2 regions of the Kitasatospora sp. NPDC001603 genome follow, and region 1 is predicted to be linked to the other one. Evidence: riboswitches for the same ligand, from Rfam matches in the RefSeq annotation. Region 1 holds a riboswitch; the other holds the start of a gene.
What was found. Region 1 has a riboswitch for cobalamin ahead of nicT (Nickel transporter NicT). Riboswitches for the same ligand answer to the same signal wherever they lie in the genome.

Region 2: linked by a shared signal. The riboswitch ahead of metE (5-methyltetrahydropteroyltriglutamate--homocysteine S-methyltransferase) and the one ahead of nicT (Nickel transporter NicT) in region 1 are both predicted to bind cobalamin.

The regions. Positions count from the first base shown of each region.
Region 1 covers NZ_JBEPAA010000042.1:64,722-72,107, reverse strand. Annotated here, with positions in the region: gene nicT (Nickel transporter NicT) at 1-935, opposite strand, end outside; cobalamin riboswitch at 969-1,160, opposite strand; partial or broken gene ABT263_RS24885 (ArsR/SmtB family transcription factor) at 1,242-1,580, shown strand; gene ABT263_RS24880 (hypothetical protein) at 1,754-2,002, opposite strand; gene ABT263_RS24875 (Fpg/Nei family DNA glycosylase) at 2,122-2,931, opposite strand; gene ABT263_RS24870 (AAA family ATPase) at 3,097-3,780, opposite strand; gene aroQ (type II 3-dehydroquinate dehydratase) at 4,202-4,630, opposite strand; gene aroB (3-dehydroquinate synthase) at 4,639-5,727, opposite strand; gene ABT263_RS24855 (shikimate kinase) at 5,720-6,241, opposite strand; gene aroC (chorismate synthase) at 6,238-7,386, opposite strand, start outside.
Region 2 covers NZ_JBEPAA010000018.1:92,386-99,771, forward strand. Annotated here, with positions in the region: gene ABT263_RS14610 (chitinase) at 1-569, shown strand, start outside; gene ABT263_RS14615 (flavoprotein) at 592-1,170, opposite strand; gene ABT263_RS14620 (BlaI/MecI/CopY family transcriptional regulator) at 1,359-1,748, shown strand; gene ABT263_RS14625 (M56 family metallopeptidase) at 1,745-2,689, shown strand; gene ABT263_RS14630 (winged helix DNA-binding protein) at 2,949-3,566, shown strand; gene cobF (precorrin-6A synthase (deacetylating)) at 3,713-4,471, opposite strand; gene ABT263_RS14640 (hypothetical protein) at 4,623-4,790, opposite strand; cobalamin riboswitch at 4,833-5,056, shown strand; gene metE (5-methyltetrahydropteroyltriglutamate--homocysteine S-methyltransferase) at 5,195-7,386, shown strand, end outside.

The sequences.
Region 1 (7,386 bases):
GCGACCAGCTCGATGGTGCCGATGATGAACGCCACCGCGATCGACAGCCCAGTGATGGTCAGGTTGTAGTACACCTTGCGCACCGGGTTGGAGAACGCCCACTGGTACGCGAAGTTCATGAACGTCCCGTCCAGCGTGTCGAACAGGCTCATCCCGGACGCGAACAGCAGCGGCAGGCAGACGATCGCGTACCAGGGCAGCCCGGCGGCCGCGCCGGAGCCGGCCATCACCATCAGGGTCACCTCGGTCGCGGTGTCGAAGCCGAGGCCGAGCACCATGCCGACCGGGAACATCTGGCCGGGCCGGGTGATCGAGCGGGTCGCCCGGTTCAGCACCCGGGCCATCAGACCGCGCGAGTTGAGGTGCTCCTCCAGCTCGGCCTCGTCGAACCGACCGGCCCGCATCGACCGGAACACCTTGAGGATGCCGAACAGCGCCGCCAGGTTGAGCGCGCCGATCAGGTAGAGGAAGACACCGGACGCGGAGGTGCCGACCACACCGAGCCACTGGTGCGTGGTGGACTCGTCGTCCATCAGCGTGCTGGCCAGCTGGGCGCCGCCCGCCACCAGGGCGGCCATCAGGACCACCATCGAGGAGTGGCCGAGCGCGAACCAGAAGCCCACCGAGACGGGCCGCTTGCCGTCCGCCATGAGCTTGCGGGTGGTGTTGTCGATCACCGCGATGTGGTCGGCGTCGAAGGCGTGCCGCATGCCGAGGGTGTAGGCGGTGATGCCCAGGCCCACCCCGAAGACCTGGGTACCGACCTCGTACTTCTCCGGGGCGACCAGGAAGATCAGCGTCCCGAACGCCACTACGTGCATGGCCAGGATCACCCCCATCAACCCGGCCGTGCGGAGGGTGTCCTCGCGCCGCCAGCGGAAGCTCGGCAGGGCGGAGGACGCCGCGGGAGCAGCGGCGGTTTCGGGCAGGGTCATCTTCGGATCACGCTCCAGCACCTCGTGGAAAGACGTTCGTGAGATGCCGTGGCCGGTCTCCTGGCTGACGGGGCTTCCGGATCCGCCTTCCCAGGCGCGCGAGGCGCCCAGTGGCGTCGTGGATACGGACGACTCCCCCGATCACAGTGGCGAGGGCCGCTCCGGACTCCGGACCCTGAGGGTCCGTCACCGGTCTTCCCGAACACCACGGCGGGCAACACCGTAGGGGGCCGCACCTCACCCTTGCAAGGCTGCGCACCTGCGCAGGTGTCCAGGATCACAGCCACGGGCTGCAACAATGTCCGCATGCATCTCGTACCGGCCGACCGCGCGGGCCACCGCACCATCGACGGGCACCGGGTCTGCGAGGCCATCGCCGCGATCGGCGACCCCGGGCACGTCCGGTCCTGGGCCGAGCGGTTCTCGCTGCTCGCTGACCCGGGGCGGCTCGCCCTGCTGCTCGCCCTGCACCGGGCCGGGCCGCTCGCCGTCACCGACCTGGCGGTCGCCACCGGCATGCGCGACCCGGCCGTCTCGCAGGCGCTGCGGCTGCTGCGCACCGCGGGTGTGGTCACCGGCGACAAGGACGGCCGCGTGGTGCGCTACCGGCTCGTGGACGAGGCCCTGCGCCCCCTCCTCGACGAGTGCGCCGCCGCGGACCATCACGAGCACGGCGAGCCCGCCACCGGGAGCGACGCCACCGGCGGCGAGCCCTCCGCACCCCGGGCCGCCGCGGCCGGCTGACCGGCTCCCGGCTGACCGGCTCCGCCCGCGGAACACCGACCCGGCGCCCCGGGCCGTCGCGCCCGGGGCCCGCCTCACCCCTCCCGCACCAGCCGTTCGAAGCGCTCCAGCGAGCGCCGGGCCAGCGGGTCCGTCGCGGGCCGCAGGGCCCGGTCGAGCAGGCCCGCGCCGGGGAGCCGGAACGCGCCGAGGAAGGCGAAGCGGGTGCCTCCGGCCTCGGGGCGGGCCGCCATCCCGCCCAGCAGGAAGCGGCTGCGCATCAGGCACCACCCCGGCGTCAGCTCGACGTCGAAACGGGCCCGCAGCCGGGTGTGGCCGGTCACCAGCGCCTCCCGCCCTGGCGGTCGCCCGTACCGGGGCGGACGGCTGACCGCGCCCTCCCCCGGCAGCCCCGCGACCGCCCGCGGTGCCGCCCGGACGGCGCCGGGCAGCCGGCGCCGCCTCAGGCCCCCTGGCAGGTGGGGCACCAGAAGAGGTTGCGCGCGGCGTGCGCCTCGGTCCGGACCTCGGTGCCGCAGACCAGGCAGGGCATGCCGGCCCGGCGGTAGACGTAGACCTCGCCGCCGTGGTCGTCCACCCGCGGCGGACGGCCCATCGCCTCGGGGGTGTGCTCGGGTCGGACGGTGTCGATCCGCCCCGCGCCGACGCCCTCGCGCATCAGCGCGACCAGGTCGGCCCAGACGGCGTCCCACTCGGCCCGGCCGAGGTCGCGCCCGGCCCGGTGCGGGTCGATGCCGTGCCGGAACAGCACCTCGGCGCGGTAGACGTTGCCCACGCCGGCCAGCACCTTCTGGTCCATCAGCAGTGCCGCGATCGTCGTCCGGCTGCCGGATATCCGCCGCCAGGCCGGCTCCGGGTCGGCGTCGGCCCGCAGCGGGTCGGGGCCGAGGCGCGCCGCGACGGCGGCCTTCTCGGCGTCGGTGATCAGCGCACAGGTGTTGGGACCGCGCAGATCGGCGTAGGCGTCGTCGTTCGCCAGGCGCAACCGGACCAGGCCGACCGGCTCGGGCGCGGGGCCCTCCCCGAAGGCGAACCCACCGTAGAGGCCGAGGTGGATGTGCACCCAGGCGTCGTCCTCGAAGCCGAGGAAGAGGTGCTTGCCGATGGCCTCCGCCCCGGTCAGCACCTGCCCGTCGACCAGCTTCGCGCCGTCCGCGAACCGGCCCTGCGGACTGCTCGCACGGACCGGGCGGCCGCCGAAGGCCATGGCGTTCTCGGCGGCGAGGCGGTGGATGATGTGGCCTTCCGGCACGGGCGTCAGCTCCCCCGGGTGTGCGACAGGATGCCCCCATCATCGCAGCCCGCACCGACAGGCCCGGCCGGGCCGCCGGCCGTCGCGGGCTCCCGGAAGGCGGTACCGAATCCGCGCGCGGGGCAGCGCCGGAGCCGCCCGGAACAGCCCCGGGCGGCCCGGGCCTCAGCGGACCGGGATGCCCATCAGCCGGGCCAGGATCACCCGGTCCAGCTCGGCGGCGGTGGCCGCGACGTCCAGCTGGGAGTTGTCGATGATCGGCAGCCCGGAGTTGTACCAGCCGGCCATCCGGCCGTGGATCCGGGCCACCTCCTCGTCACTCAGCCGCCGGTTGCCACTGCGCCGGGCGTTGCGGCTCAGCACGGAGTCCAGGCTGGGCAGCAGCACGACCGGGATCATCCCCGGGCCGATGTGCCGCTTCCAGCCGCCGAGGCCGATCGCCGGGCGGTCCGGGAAGACCGCGTCGTCGATGATGCAGGAGATGCCGTTGGCCAGGTAGTTGCGGCAGGCGAAGCCGCAGGTGCGGCGGGCCAGCCGGTACTGCGCCTCGGAGGCGTTGTTCCAGCCGGACTGCGGGTTGGCGAAGCCGGACTGCACCCACTCGCGGACGTCGTCGAGGCTGATGTGGGCGGTGGGCGTGGGCCGCCGCTCGGCCCAGTGCCGGGCGACGGTGGTCTTGCCCGCGCCGGCCGGTCCGATCAGCAGCACGGCCAGTGGCCCGGACGGCAGGTGCGGCTGCGCGGGGTGGACCGGGAGCTGGACGGGCGCGCCGGACGGCAGCAGGAAGTGCCCGGTGGCGCCGGCCGGAACCGGCGCGGGCGCCGCGGCGGTGGGAGCCGACGGCGGCACGGGCCGCGCCGGCGCGGGCGGTGCGACGGGGGCCGCCGGGGTACCGGCCGGCGGCACGACCGGGCGACCGGCGTACGGGGGCCGACCGGCGGGCTCGCGCGCGGACCGGTCCGCGCCGTGGCGGACGGATTCGGCGTGGGCCGCCGCCCGCGGCACTCCCCGGGACGCGCCCGGCGCGCCACCGGCGGGCGGTGCGACGGTGGCACTGCCGGAGTACGGCGGGGCCGGCGGAGCGACGGGACGTGGGGGGACTTGTCCACCCCCGGCGTACTGCGTCACGGTCACCTCCCGACTTCTTTCAGCGGGGACACTACACGGCGGTCCCGCAGCGGGCACAGTCCGCCGCCGGGCCGCTGACGAGGGCCGGGGTACCGGATCGGGCCGGCCGGGGCCGCGCCGATCCGGTACCCCGGCCCGGGTGTCAGCGTGCGGTGAGCTGCCCGCCGAGCGCCCGCAGTGCCAGCTCGTACGAGCCCAGGCCGAATCCGGCGATGGTGCCGGAGGCGACCGCGGCGATCACCGAGGTGTGCCGGAAGGTCTCCCGGGCGTACGGGTTGGAGATGTGCACCTCGATCAGCGGCGCGGTCCGCTGGGCGGCGGCGTCGCGCATCGCGTACGAGTAGTGGGTGAAGGCCCCCGGGTTGATCACCACGGGCACCCCGCCGTCGGCCGCCTCGTGCAGCCACTCCACCATCTGCTGCTCGGAGTTGGTCTCGTGCACCTCGACCTCGAAGCCGAGCTCCTTGCCGAGCACGGTGCAGCGCTCGACCAGCCCGGCGTAGGAGGTGGCGCCGTAGACGTCCGGCTCGCGGCTGCCCAGCCGGCCGAGGTTGGGGCCGTTGAGCACCATCACCCGGGTCACGAGGAGACCTCCGCGTAGGCGGCGACCAGCAGGGACGGGTCGGGGCCCTCCAGCATGGAGGTCCGGCCGAGGCCGTCCAGGACGATGAAGCGCAGCAGGTCGCCGCGCGACTTCTTGTCGATCTTCATGGCGTCCAGCAGCTTCGGCCAGGCGTCCGCGCGGTAGCTCAGCGGCAGGCCGACCGAGGCCAGCACGGTGCGGTGCCGGTCGGCCGTCTCGTCGTCCAGCCGGCCGGCCAGGCGGCCGAGTTCGGCGGCGAAGACCATCCCGATCGAGATCGCCGCGCCGTGCCGCCACTTGTAGCGCTCGTTGCGCTCGATGGCGTGGCCGAGGGTGTGGCCGTAGTTGAGGATCTCGCGCTGGCCGGACTCCTTGAGGTCCCCGGAGACCACGTCGGCCTTGACCTGCACGGCCCGCCGGATCAGCTCGACGGTGTGCGGCCCGGCGGGGCTCCTGGCGCCCTCCGGGTCCGCCTCGATGAGGTCCAGGATGACCGGGTCGGCGATGAAACCGCACTTGATGACCTCGGCGAGGCCGGAGACGTAGTCGTGCCGGGGCACCGTCTCCAGGGTGTCGAGGTCCGCCAGCACGCCCACCGGCGGGTGGAAGGCGCCGACCATGTTCTTGCCCTCGGCGATGTTGATGCCGGTCTTGCCGCCCACCGCCGCGTCCACCATGCCGAGCAGCGTGGTGGGCATGGACACCCAGCGCACCCCGCGCAGCCAGGTGGCCGCCACGAAGCCGGCCAGGTCGGTGGTGGTGCCGCCGCCGAGGCCGACGATCACGTCGCTGCGGGTGAAGCCGGTCTGGCCGAGCACCGACCAGCAGTACGCGGCGACCTCGGCGCTCTTGGCGTCCTCGGCGTTGGGCACCTGGAGGACGATCGCCTCGTAGCCCTCGCCCAGCAGGTCCTCGCGGATGGCGTCGGCCGTGGCGGCCAGTCCTTCGGGGTGGATCAGCGCGACCCGCTTGGCGCGGGTCCCGATCAGCTGCCCCAACTCGCCGAGCAGCTGGTGTCCGATCAGCACGTCGTACGGGTCGTGGCCCGCGCTGCCGCCGACGTGAATCCTGACGATGTCACTCATGGGGGGTCTTCAGCTCCAGTGCTTCCATTACGGCGTCCGCGACCTGCCCGGGGGTGCGGCCCGCGGTGTCGACGACGGCGGTGGCCACCTCCAGGTACAGGGGCCGACGCGCCTCCATCAACTCACGCCAACGCGCCCGCGGGTTGACCGCGAGCAGCGGCCGCGGCGCGTCCAGCCCCACCCTCCGGACGGCGTCCGCCGGCGGGACCTCCAGGAACACCACCGGCAGCTCGCGCAGCAGCGCCCTGGTGGCCTCGGCCATCACCGCACCGCCCCCCAGCGCCAGCACGCCGTCGTGGTCCCGGGCGGCGCTGCGCACCGCGGCAGCCTCCAGCTCGCGGAAGTGCGGCTCGCCCTCGTCGATGAAGATCTCCGGGATCGGCTTGCCGGCCGACCGTTCGACATCGGCGTCGGTGTCCCGGAAGGCGACGCCCAGGCGCTCGGCGAGGTCCCGTCCGACGGTGGACTTGCCACTGCCGGGCGGGCCGACCAGCACCACCAGGGGCGCGCTCATCGGACGATCAGGTTGTCCAGGTACCCCTGGACGTTGCGGCGGGTCTCGCTGACGTGGTCGCCACCGAACTTCTCGTTCACCGCGTCCGCCAGCACCAGCGCGACCATCGCCTCGGCGACGATCCCCGCCGCGGGCACCGCGCACACGTCGGAGCGCTGGTGGTGGGCCTTGGCCGGCTCGCCCGTCCGCACGTCCAGCGTCTGCAGCGCGCGCGGCACGGTCGCGATCGGCTTCATCGCCGCCCGCACCCGGAGCAGCTCGCCCGTCGACAGGCCGCCCTCGGTACCGCCCGACCGGCCCGACGTCCGCTTGACGCCCTCCGGGGTCGGCACGATCTCGTCGTGCGCCTGCGAACCCGGCACCCGGGCCAGCTCGAACCCGTCGCCGACCTCGACGCCCTTGATCGCCTGGATCCCCATCAGCGCGGCGGCCAGCCGCGCGTCCAGCCGGCGGTCCCAGTGCACGTGCGAGCCGAGGCCGACCGGCACGCCGTAGGCCAGCACCTCGACGACCCCGCCCAGGGTGTCGCCGTCCTTGTGGGCCTGGTCGATCTCCGCGACCATCGCCTTCGACGCGTCGGCGTCCAGGCAGCGCACCGGGTCCTCGTCGAGGCGCGCCTCGTCGGAGGGCAGCGGCAGCACCCCGGCGGGGGCCTTCGCGCCCGCCAGCTCCACCACATGGCTGACGATCTCGATCCCGCAGGTCTCCTTGAGGTAGGCGCGCGCGACCGCGCCCAGCGCGACCCGGGCCGCCGTCTCCCGGGCGCTCGCGCGCTCCAGGATCGGCCGGGCCTCCTCGATCGAGTACTTCTGCATGCCCGCCAGGTCCGCGTGGCCCGGCCGGGGGCGGGTCAGCGCCTCGTTGCGGGCCAGCCCCGCCAGCACCTCCGGGTCGACCGGATCGGCCGACATGACCTGCTCCCACTTCGGCCACTCGGTGTTGCCGACCATCACGGCCACCGGGCTGCCCATGGTCTCGCCGTGCCGCACGCCGCCGAGGAAGGTCACCTCGTCCTGCTCGAACTTCATCCGGGCGCCACGGCCGTAGCCCAGCCGTCGGCGCGCCAGCGCCTCGGCCACCACCGCGGTGGTCACCGGAACACCGGCGGGCAGGCCCTCCAGCGTCGCGACCAGTGCCGGACCGTG
Region 2 (7,386 bases), on a different contig from region 1:
CGCTCGCCGAACTGCAGCAGGAGTACCGCCTGCTCGGCCGCCCGCTCGACGTGGACTACACCCTGCCGGTCAACCCCTGGGGCCTGTCCGACAACGGGGTGTGGCTGCTGACCAACGCGCGGCAGCACGGACTGGACGTGGACGTGGTCAACGTCATGACGATGGACTACGGGCCCGACCTCGACATGGGCGCCGCCGCGATCGGGGCGGCGACCGGACTGCACGAGCAACTCGGGCGGCTCTGGCCGGAGAAGAGCCCCGAGCAGCTGTGGGCGATGCAGGGCAACACCCCGATGATCGGGGTCAACGACGCCGTCAACGAGGTCTTCTCCACCGAGGACGCCGCCCGCCTGGCGAGGTTCGCGGCCGAGAAGGGCATCCGGCTGCTCGCCTTCTGGTCGGTCGGGCGGGACCGGCCCTGCGCGGTGGCGGGCACCCTTTCGGAGCGGTGCAGCGGCACCGCCCAGGATCCCGCCCACTTCTCCCGCATCCTCGACCCGTTCCCGCGCACGCACTCCCGGCCGTGGACCGCCCGCACCCCGGACGCCTTCCGGAGGACCCCCCGGTGACGGTGGCGGTGGCGGCGGGCCGTTACTCCCGGCCCGCCGCGGCGATCACCGGGCGGAGCAGGTCGAGCACCCGGGTCCAGTCGTACGCGGCGCCGGCCCCCTCGGCCTTGGGCTGGTGGGGGGCGGCGTCACCGATCAGGACGCCCATCGACCGGAGCCGGGTCAGGCTCTCCGCGTAGGCGGGGTGGGCGGCCTGGGCGGCGTTGAGGTAGGGCTGGACGGCCACCGGGATGCCCAGGCCGTACGCCTCGCAGAGGATGCCGAGGGCGAGGGTGTCGGAGATGCCGGCGGCCCACTTGTTGATGGTGTTGAACGTGGCGGGCGCCACCGCGATGGCGTCCGCCGGGGGCAGCGGCCGGGGGTCGCCCGGCGTGCGCCAGGCGGAGCGGATCGGGTAGCCGGTCCGGGCTTCGACGGCCTTCCGGTCGATGAACCCGAGTCCGTTCGGGGTGGCGATCACGCCGACTCCCCAGCCCTCGGCCCGGGCGGCGGTGATCAGCTCGTCCACTCCGCCGGCGATGCCCGACGCGCAGACGACGATGTAGAGGAACGGCTCGCGATGCGCGGTCACACCTGAACTCCCGACTCTCCCGGCCACCATGGTGAAGCCCCAGGGCGGCGCCCCTGCGGCCAGTCTGCCCTGCCGGTGGGGCCAGTACAGTTGGGTGAGGCATACCTTACGAACATCCGACCGGATCGTCTACGACCATGTAGTCGGCCGTGGTGAGGGCGCGGGCGTCGCCGGGTTCGCTGTACGTCTGCCCGGCGGCGCGGCCGTGGACGGGAGACATGGTGGACGACAGCCGGGACACGAGGCGGCCGCACGGCGAGCTGGTCGCGGACGTACTGGCCGTGCTGTGGGCGGCCGAGCGGCCGCTGACGGCGCAGGAGGTCAACGAGGCGCTCGACCGGGGGCTGGCCCGGACGACGGTGGCGACGGTGCTGGGCCGGCTGCACGAGAACGGGACGCTGGAGCGCAGCCGCCCGGGGCGGGGCTTCGCGTACGCGCCGGTCGCCGACGCCGCCGGTCTGGTGGCCGGGCGGATGCGCCGTGAACTGGAGAGCGACCCGCACCGTGAGCTGGTGCTGAAGCGGTTCGTGTCATCGCTGTCCGAGGGGGACGAGGAGGTGCTGCGGCGCCTCCTGCTGGAGGCCCCGGACGGAGAGGGCCGCGGATGACCCTGGCCCTCGCCCTGGTCGCGCTGACGCTGCTGGCTCCGTGGGGCGCGGCGCCCGCCGCCCGCCGGCTGGCCGCGCTCCTGCCGCCGCGCGAGGCGTGCGTGGCGCTGACGGGTGCGGCCGTGCTGCTGGCGGGCGGCACCGCGGCGGCGCTGGTCGCACTGTTCCACGTGCCGTTCCTCGCCTCGATGGAGCGGGTGCCGCCGGCGCGCGTGCTGGAGCGGTGGCCGGCCGTCGTGCCGGTCTCCGGCGCGGCCGGGGTGGTGCTGGCGGTCCAGGCCGTGCTGCTGGCGCGCCGCTGGCTGGCCCATCGCGCGCTGCTCGCGAAGGCCTGGGAGTCCACCGGTGACGGGGTGGCCGACGGCGACGTGCTGGTGGTGCCGGGCGGCGACGCGGAGGCCTTCGCCCTGCCCGGCTTCCGCGGGCGCCCCGGGCGGGTCGTGGTGACCTCGGGCATGGTGCGCGAACTCGGTCCGGCGGAGCGCGAGGTGCTGCTCGCGCACGAGCGGGCCCACCTGGCGGGGCGCCACCACGTGCTGTCCGTCGTCACGGACCTCGCGGCGGCGGTGCACCCGGCGCTGCGGGGCCTGCGGGAGGCGCTGGGCTTCCACCTGGAACGCTGGGCCGACGAGGCCGCGGCCGGGTCGGTGGGGGACCGCCGGCTGGCGGCGGCGGCGATCGCGCGGGCGGCGCTGGCCGGGTCCGCCGCCACCCGGGCGGGCGGGAGCCGGAACCCGCTGCTGTCGGTGGGCGCCGGTCCGGTGCCGCGGCGGGTCGAGGCGCTGCTGGGGTCGGTGCCGGTCCTACCGCGCGGTCGCGCGAGGCGGGTGGGCGTGGCCTGGCTGGTGGCGGTGGTGGCGGTGTCGGTGCTGATCCCGGGGCTGGCGTACGGGCTGCACGAGTACGTGGAGTACGCCGCGCGGGCCATGCCGGGCCGGTGACGGGTGCCGTTGTCGGTGCCGGCCGCCGGCGGCGGGGGAGCGGGTGTCGCGGACGACATCGATGTAGACCGATCGGCGCGGCGCGGCTATCGTTGGCCTCGGTGCGCCGTGCGGCGCGATGCGGCGCCGTGCCCGGCGCGGCGCGCGAGCGGGTTTCGCGGCCCTCCGGTGATCGGCGTTCGGCAGCGTGGCATGGCGTCGGTGGTCCCGTGACCCCCGCCGGAGGTGGTGCAGCCCTCCACCAGCGATTGGATGCGACGTGTACGACAGGGGGAAGGGATCGTCGAGTCCCTTCGAGCAGACCGTCCACCTCCTGTCGGCGGCCGGCCGGGCGGCGGACGCCCTGCTCGCGGCGCGCCTGGAGTTCCGGGGGATGAGCCCGGCGCACCTGTCCGTCCTCTCCACGCTGGCCCGGCTGGGCCCGCACGCCCGGCCCGATCTGGTCGCCGGGATCGACGGGGGTACGGTCGACACCGCGCAGACTCTCGACGATCTCGTCGCGGCGGGCCTGGTGCAGTCCCTGTTCGTCCAGGTCGGCGGTCGGCACGAGGTGCTGACGCTCACCTCCTCGGGGCAGCTCGCGCTGGAGATCCTGCACAGCGACGCGTCGGCCGTGCAGGACGACCTGCTGGTGTCCCTGACGCGCGGTGAGCGCACCCAGCTGAACTCCCTGCTGCGGCGGGTGTGCGCCGCCGCCGCCCGTGGCGGTTCGGCGGGCTCGGCTCCGCGCCGGGCCGCCGACTGGGTGCTGACCCGCGAACGCCGTACGGAGTGGGCCGTCGAGCGCGAGGGCGCCGGCGGGGCGGCCGGGGTGGCCGGCGAGCGGTCCGAGGACGTGGCCGACCGGGAGGAGGGCGGGGCCCCGGCCGGTTCGTAGCCGTCCGGTGATGCCGGCGGGTCGGCGTCCTCCCCGGTCCGTCGCGGTGGCCGGCGCTTCCCGTGGCACCGGCTGCCGGTAACCGCCTCACCAGGTGAAACGGGCGCCGCGCGCTACTGATCGGTCGGCCCGGGGGCGGGTGTGGGTCAGCTCCCGGAGCGGCGGAGGAGGTAGGTGTCCATGATCCAGCCCTTGCGTTCGCGCGCCTCGTCGCGGAGCGCGCGGATCCGGGGGGCGGTTTCGGCGAGGGGGCCGGCGGCGAGGATCTCGTCCGGGGTGCCCAGGTAGGCGCCGTAGAAGATCTCCAGCCCCTCGGGGTCGATCCCGGTGAACGCGGCCCGCCCGTCCAGCATCACCACCACGTCGTCCACCTGCTCGGGGAAGCCCTCGGCGAGGCGGCGGCCGGTGGTGATCTGCAGCGGGCGGCCGACCCGGGTCAGGGTGGTGCGGTGGCGGGCGGCGAGCGCCGAGACGCTGCTGATGCCCGGGACCACCTCGTACCCGAAGGTGGCGCCGCCGCGGGCCAGGACCTCGTCGATCACGGCGATGACGCTGTCGTAGAGGCTCGGGTCGCCCCAGACCAGGAACGCGCCGGTCTCCTCCGGGCCGAGGTGTTCGGCGACCAGCCGCTCGACCAGGTCGGCCCGGCGGGTGCGCCAGTCGTCCACGGCCGCGGTGTACGCCGGGGTGGCGCGGTCCCGCTCGGCGTCCGCGACCTCGATGACGCGGTGGCCCGGGCGGCCGTGCTCGGTCAGCAGCTGCCGGCGCAGCCGGATGAGGTCCTGCCGTTCCTCGTTCTTGTCGAGGATGAAGAAGACGTCGGTGCGGGCGAGGGCCTTGACCGCCTGCAGGGTGAGGTGGTCGGGATCGCCCGCCCCGATGCCGATGAGAAAGATGTGCCGCATGACAGTGATTGTGCCGCGCGGCTCCCCGTCCGCCGGGCGCGGCCGGTCCCGGGCGAACCGCCGGGTGGGCCGCGGGCGACCGGTCCGGCGGCGCTGTGACGTCATGCACGCGCCCTCGACCCGGCCTTTCGGCCGTCACCACGACGGGCCGTCATGTGCTGATTCCGCCGTCGGGGGAAGCCGGCGCGGTGTGCGCGGCGGCGAGCACCTCGGCCAGGGTGACCAGCACGTCCTTGTTGACGCGCTCGTCCTCGACCACCGCCTCGACCACCACCTGAACTGCCCGGGCGGCCGGGGCCGCCGGGGCCGTCCCGGCCATCCGCGATCCGGACAATCACTGACGCGCCGCCGGCGATGGGCCTAGGGTGGGCGGTGCAGTCGGTTCGCCGTGTCCTCCAGCCACGGCGTCGCAAGAGGGAACCCGGTGGGAATCCGGGACTGCCCCGCAGCGGTGAGTGGGAACGACCGCCGTCACACGCACTGGGCCCAGCCGGGCCCGGGAAGCGACGGCCAGTAGGTGTCCGGCCTGGAAGCCAGGCGGACGTGCCCGCGAGTCCGAAGACCTGCCACTGCCCGCGTGCACCCCGCACGCGGTGATCTCGGTGACCTCGAGGGCGGGTCGGCGGAGCGGGCGGGCCCACCCCGGTGCCGTGCCCCCACTGCCGTACCTCCACGCCGTCGTGCTCTCCCGGGATCGCAGCGCGACTCGCGAAGGAGAGTTCCGTGTCACCGAGTTCCACCACCCCGCAGGCCACCGTGTACGGCTACCCGAGGCAGGGTGCCGACCGGGAGCTGAAGAAGGCCGTCGAGGGGTACTGGGCGGGCCGCGTCGACGCCGCCGCCCTGCACGCCACCGCCGCCGTCCTGCGCCGCGCCAACTGGCGGCAGCTGGCGGACGCGGGCATCACCGAAGTCCCCACCGGCGACTTCTCGCTCTACGACCACGTCCTGGACACCACGGTCGCGGTCGGCGCGATCCCGGCCCGCCACCGCGCCGCCGTCGACACCGACCCGCTGGACGGCTACTTCGCCATGGCGCGCGGCACCCAGGACGTCGCACCGCTGGAGATGACCAAGTGGTTCGACACCAACTACCACTACCTCGTACCGGAGTTGGGCCCGGACACGGTCTTCGCCGCGAACTCCGCCAAGCCGGTATCCGAGCTCCGTGAGGCGCTCGGCCTCGGCCACCGCCCCCGGCCCGTGCTGGTCGGACCGCTGACCTACCTGCTGCTCGCCAAGCCCGCCCCAGGCGTGGCCGCCGACTTCCGGCCGGTCACCCTGCTGGACCGGCTGCTGCCCGTCTACGCCGAACTCCTCGCCGACCTGCGGGCCGCCGGCGCCGACTGGGTCCAGCTGGACGAGCCCGCGCTCGTCCAGGACCGCACCCCGGCCGAACTGAACGCCGCCACCCGCGTCTACCGCGAACTCGGTGCGCTCACCGACCGCCCGCAACTGCTGGTCACCAGCTACTTCGACCGGCTCGGCGAGGCCCTGCCCGTCCTGGCCAAGGCCCCGATCGAGGGCATCGGCCTGGACTTCACCGGCCCCGGCGCCGCCAACCTCGACGACCTCGCCGCCGCCGGCGGAGTGCCCGGCAAGCGCCTGGTCGCGGGCGTGGTGGACGGCCGCAACATCTGGATCAACAACCTGGAGAAGTCCCTCGCCACCCTCGGCACGCTGCTCGGTCTGGCGGACCGGGTCGACGTCGCACCGTCCTGCTCGCTGCTGCACGTCCCGCTCGACGCCGACCTGGAGCGCGACCTCGACCCGCAGGTCGCCCGCTGGCTCGCCTTCGCCCGTCAGAAGACCACCGAGATCGCCACCCTGGCCCGCGGCCTGGCCCACGGCACCGACACCATCGCGGCCCAACTGGCCGCCAACCGGGCCGACCTGGCCTCCCGCGCCGGCTCCGCGCTGACCCGCGACCCGGCCGTCCGGGCCCGGGTCGCCGCCACCGCCCCCGAGGACGCCCGCCGCGCCCCGGCCTACCCCGAGCGCGCCGAGGCGCAGCGGGCCCGGCTCGGTCTGCCGCTGCTGCCGACCACCACCATCGGCTCCTTCCCGCAGACCACCGAACTGCGCACCGCCCGAGCCGACCTGCGCGCCGGCCGCATCGACGACGGAACCTACCGGGACCGGATGCGGGCCGAGGTCCGCGAGGTGATCGCCTACCAGGAGAAGGCCGGCCTCGACGTGCTCGTCCACGGCGAGCCCGAACGCAACGACATGGTGCAGTACTTCGCCGAGCAGCTGACCGGCTACCTGGCCACCCGGCACGGCTGGGTGCAGTCCTACGGCACCCGCTACGTCCGGCCGCCGGTGCTGGCCGGGGACATCTCCCGCCCGCACCCGATGACCGTCGACTGGTACCGCTACGCGGCCGAACTGACGGACCGTCCGGTCAAGGGCATGCTCACCGGACCGGTGACCATGCTCGCCTGGTCCTTCGTCCGGGACGACCAGCCGACCGGCGACACCGCCCGGCAGGTCGCGCTCGCCCTGCGCGACGAGGTCACCGACCTGGAGGCCGCCGGCGCCGCCGTCATCCAGGTCGACGAGCCGGCGCTGCGCGAGACCCTGCCGCTGCGGTCCGCCGACCGGGCGGCCTACCTGGAGTGGGCCACCGAGTCCTTCCGGCTCTCCACCTCCGGGGTCCGCGCCGACACCCAGATCCACACCCACATGTGCTACGCCGAGTTCGGCGCGATCATGACCGCCATCGACCAGCTCGACGCCGACGTGATCTCCCTGGAGGCGGCCCGCTCGCACATGGAGGTCGCCCACGAGCTGGCCGGGGCAGGCTACCCGCGCGAGGTCGGCCCCGGCGTCTACGACATCCACTCGCCCCGGGTGCCGAGCACCGAGGAGGCGGCCTCGCTGCTCCGCGCCGGGCTGGCCGCGATCCCGGCCGA